DNA from 2 places in the Paenisporosarcina sp. genome. Region 1 is predicted to be linked to the other one. Evidence: a T-box and tRNA genes for the amino acid it is inferred to sense, from the RefSeq annotation. Region 1 holds a T-box; the other holds one or more tRNA genes.
The links. A T-box is a leader RNA that pairs with one kind of tRNA and senses whether it is charged. The one in region 1 lies ahead of ileS (isoleucine--tRNA ligase), so its partner is inferred to be a tRNA-Ile.
Positions count from the first base shown of each region.

Region 2: it encodes a tRNA-Ile, which carries the amino acid that the T-box ahead of ileS (isoleucine--tRNA ligase) is inferred to sense. The anticodon was not compared.

Region 1 is NZ_JBYNRN010000039.1:105,704-109,125, forward strand. It holds gene AC3EA5_RS14735 (YlmH family RNA-binding protein) at 173-961, shown strand; gene AC3EA5_RS14740 (DivIVA domain-containing protein) at 1,059-1,568, shown strand; T-box leader at 1,620-1,840, shown strand; gene ileS (isoleucine--tRNA ligase) at 1,880-3,422, shown strand, end outside.
Region 2 is NZ_JBYNRN010000043.1:7,193-10,614, forward strand. It holds gene AC3EA5_RS15510 (hypothetical protein) at 1-423, shown strand, start outside; rRNA gene AC3EA5_RS15515 (16S ribosomal RNA) at 615-2,095, shown strand; tRNA gene AC3EA5_RS15520 (tRNA-Ile) at 2,141-2,214, shown strand; tRNA gene AC3EA5_RS15525 (tRNA-Ala) at 2,217-2,289, shown strand; partial or broken rRNA gene AC3EA5_RS15530 (23S ribosomal RNA) at 2,342-3,422, shown strand, end outside.

The DNA of each region.
Region 1 (3,422 bases):
ACTGTGGTTTTTTATAACCTCCTAGACGAGTTGAATTTAGAAAAACGTGCAATAATAATAGATATAAGTAGAAATAATTAAACTGGTATCTACTAATTAGGCAATCTGTCTTTTGCAACAAATCTTTTATTTAAAACATCTCATGTTTTAATCCTGGAAAGGGAGAACGGAAATGGAACAAATATTTCAGCATTTTAGAAAAGAAGAGCAGTCATTTATTGAGCAGGTAGGTGGATGGATCCGTGAAACGGAAGACCGCTACGCACCAAAGCTGACGGACTTTTTAGATCCTCGAGAACAATTTATTGTCCAAGCTATTGCCGGGCAAAATGAGGAAATTGTGACACATTCATATAGCAAATTTGAGGATGCTGAACGTAAGCGTATGTTGATTTCGCCCTCTTATTTTGTTCCTACTGATCAAGACTTCTCAGTAACAATGTTTGAAATAAGTTATCCATCTAAGTTTGTAACGTTAGAACATCCGGATGTGTTGGGTACATTGATGTCTCTTGGATTAGACCGTTCAAAATTTGGTGATATCCGAGTGGATGGCGAGCGAATTGAGTTTGCCGTGGTTTCTGAAGTTGCTGATTTTGTACGTTTAAATATTACTTCCATCGGAAAATCCAAGGTACAAGTTCAAGAGCTTCCAGAAGAACATCTTTTCTTACTCAATACGGAAACGTGGGTAGAAGAATCACATACTGTGAGTTCAATGAGATTAGATACGATTATTGCATCATTATTTAATATATCAAGACAAAAAGCATCTACTTTCATTCATGGTGGAAAAGTGAAAGTAAATTGGGTTGTTCGAGATCAACCAGCTTTTGAATTACATGAATCTGATTTAATTTCGATTCGAGGTTTTGGTCGTATTCGGTTAGGAATGATTGAAGGAAGAACGAAGAAAGACAAGATTCGACTTCAAGTTGGTCGAATGGAGCCGAAATCATAAGAAATATTAAAGAAAATTCGAATTATTGATGTAAACCTTTCTAATGAAAGGTATAATAGTTTGAAACAACGCTAGTTTTAAAGGGGAGATCGAGAAGATGCCATTATCACCATTGGATATACATAACAAGGAATTCGGAAAAGGATTCCGTGGGTACAATGAAGATGAAGTGAATGAATTTTTAGATCAAATTATTAAAGATTTTGAACTTCTATTAAAAGAGAAAAAAGAATTAGAAGAAAAGTTAAAGTCATCTAGTGAACGTGTTGGTCATTTCACTACGATTGAATCTACATTACAAAAATCAATTGTGATTGCACAAGAGGCTGCTGAAGAAGTTCGTCGCAATTCTCAAAAAGAAGCGAAGCTAATTGTTAAAGAAGCTGAAAAAAATGCAGATCGAATTGTGAATGAAGCATTGACGAAAGCTAGACGTATCGCTTTAGAGATAGAAGAACTTAAGAAACAATCAAAAGTATTCCGCAATCGCTTCAAAATGTTAGTTGAAGCTCAGTTAGATTTAATCAATACAGATGATTGGGATCATTTAATGCAATATGAAGTGGACACATCTGAACTAGAGCGAATCGAAACAACTGAAGATTAGAGTTTGCTTGACGATTGTAGTTACTTTCCATATAATAGCTACATATTGATATTAAATACGTTGAAAGAGACAGTATTTTGTGCGCTCAGAAAAGCGATTCGAGGACGGTGGAAGCTCGAACAAGTAGCAATCAAATGAAAATCACTCCTGAGTAAAACCACTGAACGATTGATTGTAAGTGGTTTCGGCTTCACACCGTTAATGTGATCTAAGATGGCAACTTCATTGTTGCAATTAGGGTGGTACCGCGAGTTAAACTTCTCGTCCCTTCATGGGATGAGGAGTTTTTTTATTTTGAGGAGGTTATATTGATGGAATACAAAGACACGTTATTAATGCCGAAAACCGATTTTCCAATGCGTGGAGGATTGCCAACACGCGAACCAGTCATGCAGCAAACTTGGAATGACATGAATCTATATGAAAAAGTGCTTAATCGTACAAAAGGACGTCCGACGTTTATTTTGCATGATGGACCTCCGTACGCGAATGGTGATTTACACATGGGTCATGCGTTAAATAAAGTCTTGAAGGATATGATTGTTCGTCATAAATCGATGACTGGCTACCATGCACCGTATGTTCCAGGTTGGGATACTCATGGTTTACCAATCGAGCAAGCTCTTGCTAATAAGGGAGTAAATCGTAAAGAAATGACAGTAGCTGAATTCCGTAAGCTGTGTGAGAAATACGCTTATGAGCAAATTGATACTCAGCGTGAACAATTTAAGCGTCTTGGTGTGCAAGGTGATTGGGAAAATCCTTATATCACGTTAAAACCTGCTTATGAATCACGTCAAATCGAAGTGTTTGGTGAGATGGCTCGTAAAGGCTATATCTATAAAGGGTTGAAGCCTGTTTATTGGTCACCATCAAGTGAATCAGCTTTAGCTGAAGCAGAAATCGAATATCAAGATAAAAAATCTCCATCCATTTATGTGAGCTTTGATGTGACTGAAGGTAAAGGGGTTGTCGCAGAAGGTACGAAAATTATCATTTGGACAACAACTCCTTGGACGATTCCAGCAAACTTAGGGATTTCCGTAAACCCTGAATTTGATTATGTAATTGTAGATGTCGAAGGTACACATTATTTAATTGCAAAAGACTTATTAGAGTCTGTTGCTACAGCACTAGAGTGGGCGTCTTATGAAGTAATTCAAACGGTTAAAGGTGAACAAATGGACCGTATGGTTGCTAAACATCCACTTTATGATCGTGATTCTTTAGTGATGTTGGGTGATCACGTTACGAATGAAGGCGGAACGGGCTGTGTTCATACTGCACCTGGTCACGGAGAAGAAGATTTCCAAGTAGGAAGAGCATATGGACTTGACGTACTTTCTCCAATTGATGATCGTGGTGTATTGACTGCGGAAGCACCAGGCTTTGAAGGGTTATTTTATGATAAAGCGAATAAAGTCATTACTGAGGCACTAGATGCTGCAGGTGCACTAGAAAAATTAACGTTCTTCACACATTCGGCACCACATGACTGGCGTACAAAGAAACCTGTTATTTTCCGTGCAACTGCACAATGGTTTGCTTCAATCGAAGCATTCCGTGGAGAACTACTTCAAGCGATTAAAGATACGTCATTCACACCAGCTTGGGGCGAAACTCGTCTATTCAACATGGTACGTGATCGTGGGGATTGGTGTATTTCTCGCCAACGTGTTTGGGGCGTTCCAATTCCAGTATTTTACGCGGAAGATGGCGAGCCAATTTTAACAGAAGAAACGATTGCTCATGTGTCTAAAATCTTCCGTGAACATGGCTCGACAGTTTGGTTTGAGCGTGAAGCTAAAGAATTATTACCTGAAGGATTTACTCACCCAGGCAGTCCAAATGGTC
Region 2 (3,422 bases), on a different contig from region 1:
TATTTGAGCAATTACCTTATAGAATTAAATTCTAGGCTTCGTTTAATTGAATTATTGGAGAAATATAAAAAGGCAAAATTTTTAAAACCAAGATCTTTTGAGAATTTACCATTTCACAATGTACCGGTTGAGAACTCTTTAAATTCATTGACAAACTTGGAAATTGAAGATTATAAAAAATTACAGACAGATCTTCTGGAGAATAAATTAAAAAGTCGCCTTTTAGTATACCAAATTTTCGCATTGGCTCAGGAATTAAATCTTAGTCCAAAATCAACATGGACTCTGATAAGTATTGCTTTACTTGTTTTGCGTTTCCGGAAAGATTCTTCGGATACAGCTTCTTTTATTTTGCTAGTGAAATTTTTACTAAAAATTTTTGGATCAACTGATTCGAGCTCATGGACTGATCCAAATGAATAATTGCCACTTCTGTTTCAGATTCTCTATTTCTTGAAAATAGAGAATCTGAGAATATAAAAAATAAAAATAATTTTTGAAGTTTATTCTATTTCTTTTAATCTCCCTCTTTCTGATTGATTTTCCTTAGTACTCTCTGATTCAACTTGATAGAAATGCTTTTAGACAAAAGTAAAAAAAAAAATTCACGGAAATTTTAAGAGAGTTTGATCCTGGCTCAGGATGAACGCTGGCGGTATGCTTTACACATGCAAGTCGTACGAGAGTTTTTAACTCAAGTGGCGGACGGGTGAGTAACACGTAAGAATTTGCCTCTAGGAGGGGGATAACAACTGGAAACGGTTGCTAATACCCCATATGCTTTCGAGTGAAATGGATTTCCGCCTAGAGAGAAGCTTGCGGCTGATTAGCTTGTTGGTAAGGTAATGGCTTACCAAGGCGACGATCAGTATCTGGTTTGAGAGGATGATCAGACACACTGGAACTGAGACACGGTCCAGACTCCTACGGGAGGCAGCAGTGGGGAATTTTCCGCAATGGGCGAAAGCCTGACGGAGCAATACCGCGTGAGGGATGACGGCCTATGGGTTGTAAACCTCTTTTTTCAGGGAGGAAAAAAATGACGTTACCTGAAGAATAAGCATCGGCTAACTCCGTGCCAGCAGCCGCGGTAAGACGGAGGATGCAAGTGTTATCCGGAATCACTGGGCGTAAAGCGTCTGTAGGTGGTTTAATAAGTCAACTGTTAAATCTTGAGGCTCAACCTCGAAACCGCAGTCGAAACTATTAGACTAGAGTATAGTAGGGGTAAAGGGAATTTCCAGTGGAGCGGTGAAATGCGTAGAGATTGGAAAGAACACCGATGGCGAAGGCACTTTACTGGGCTATTACTAACACTGAGAGACGAAAGCTAGGGTAGCAAATGGGATTAGATACCCCAGTAGTCCTAGCCGTAAACAATGGATACTAGATGTTGAACAGATCGACCTGCGCAGTATCAAAGCTAACGCGTTAAGTATCCCGCCTGGGAAGTATGCTCGCAAGAGTGAAACTCAAAGGAATTGACGGGGGCCCGCACAAGCGGTGGAGCATGTGGTTTAATTCGATGCAACGCGAAGAACCTTACCAGGGTTTGACATGATACGAATTTCTTTGAAAGAGGAAAGTGCCGTTTGGAACGTATACACAGGTGGTGCATGGCTGTCGTCAGCTCGTGTCGTGAGATGTTGGGTTAAGTCCCGCAACGAGCGCAACCCTCATTTTTAGTTGCCTTAGCGAACTCTAAAAAGACTGCCGGTTATAAACCGGAGGAAGGCGGGGATGACGTCAAGTCAGCATGCCCCTTACACCCTGGGCTACACACGTGCTACAATGGGCGAGACAATGAGATGCAAATCTGCGAAGACTAGCTAATCTAAAAACTCGTTCTAAGTTCGGATTGTAGGCTGCAACTCGCCTGCATGAAGTTGGAATCGCTAGTAATCGCTGGTCAGCTACACAGCGGTGAATTCGTTCCCGGGCCTTGTACACACCGCCCGTCACACCATGGAAGCTGGTTATGCCCGAAGTCGTTACTCTAACCTTTTGGAGGAGGACGCCTAAGGTAGAATTAGTGACTGGGGTGAAGTCGTAACAAGGTAACCGTACTGGAAGGTGCGGTTGGATCACCTCCTTTAAAAATTTAAGTTTTTAAAAATTAGGTCGATAACAAAAAAGAAACGGGCTATTAGCTCAGTTGGTTAGAGCGCACCCCTGATAAGGGTGAGGTCTCTGGTTCAAATCCAGAATGGCCCAACGGGGGTATAGCTCAGTTGGTAGAGCACCGTCTTTGCACGGCGGCTGTCAGCGGTTCGAATCCGCTTACCTCCACATTAAAAACCAATAAGGTTTTGAAAGAAAATTAAGATTCTAGAAGTCTTAAATTCAAGGAATGAAGAGTTTATGGGGGATACCTTGGCATTCAGAAGCGATGAAGGACGTGGTTACCAACGAAATGCTTCGGGGAGCTGGAAACAAGCTATTATCCGGAGGTCTCCGAATGAGGAAACTCAAATACTTCTTATTGAATAAATAAATAAGAAAGAGCGAACCTAGGGAATTGAAACATCTTAGTACCTAGAGGAAAAGAAAGTAAAAACGATTCCCGTAGTAGCGGCGAGCGAACTGGGAACAGCCTAAACTTAGTAATAAGGGTAGTGGGACAATTTGAAATGATTAAATGTGACAATTAGACGAATAGAGTTGGAATGCTCAACCAAAGAGAGTGAAAGTCTCGTAGTCGAAAATTGAAACAATCCAATTGAATCCCAAGTAGCATGGAGCACGTGAAATTCCGTGTGAATCTGCGAGGACCACCTCGTAAGGCTAAATATTCCTGAATGACCGATAGTGAAACAGTACCGTGAGGGAAAGGTGAAAAGAACCCCGGGAGGGGAGTGAAAAGAACATGAAACCATAAACTTACAATCAGTAGGAGGACGACTAAATCGTCTGACTGCGTGCCTGTTGAAGAATGAGCCGGCGACTTATAGCTAGTGGCAGGTTAAGGCAGAGAATGCTGAAGCCATAGTGAAAGCGAGCCTGAATAGGGCGTTTGTCACTGGTTATAGACCCGAACCCGGATGATCTAACCATGGTCAGGTTGAAGCTTAGGTAATACTAAGTGGAGGACCGAACCGACTGATGTTGAAAAATCAGCGGATGAACTGTGGTTAGGGGTGAAATGCCAATCGAATTCGGAGCTAGCTGGTTCTCCCCGAAATGCGTTTAGGCGCAGCGATGAATGTTATAACTTAGGGGTAAAGCACTGTTACGTATGCGGGCTGGTAATTCGGTACCAAATCGTTGCAAACTAAGAATACTAAGTGTAGAGTTCATCAGTGAGACTGTGGGGGATAAGCTCCATTGTCAAGAGGGAAACAGCCCAGAGCACCAGTTAAGGCCCCTAAATAATTGCTAAGTGATAAAGGAGGTGGGAGTGCATAAACAATCAGGAGGTTTGC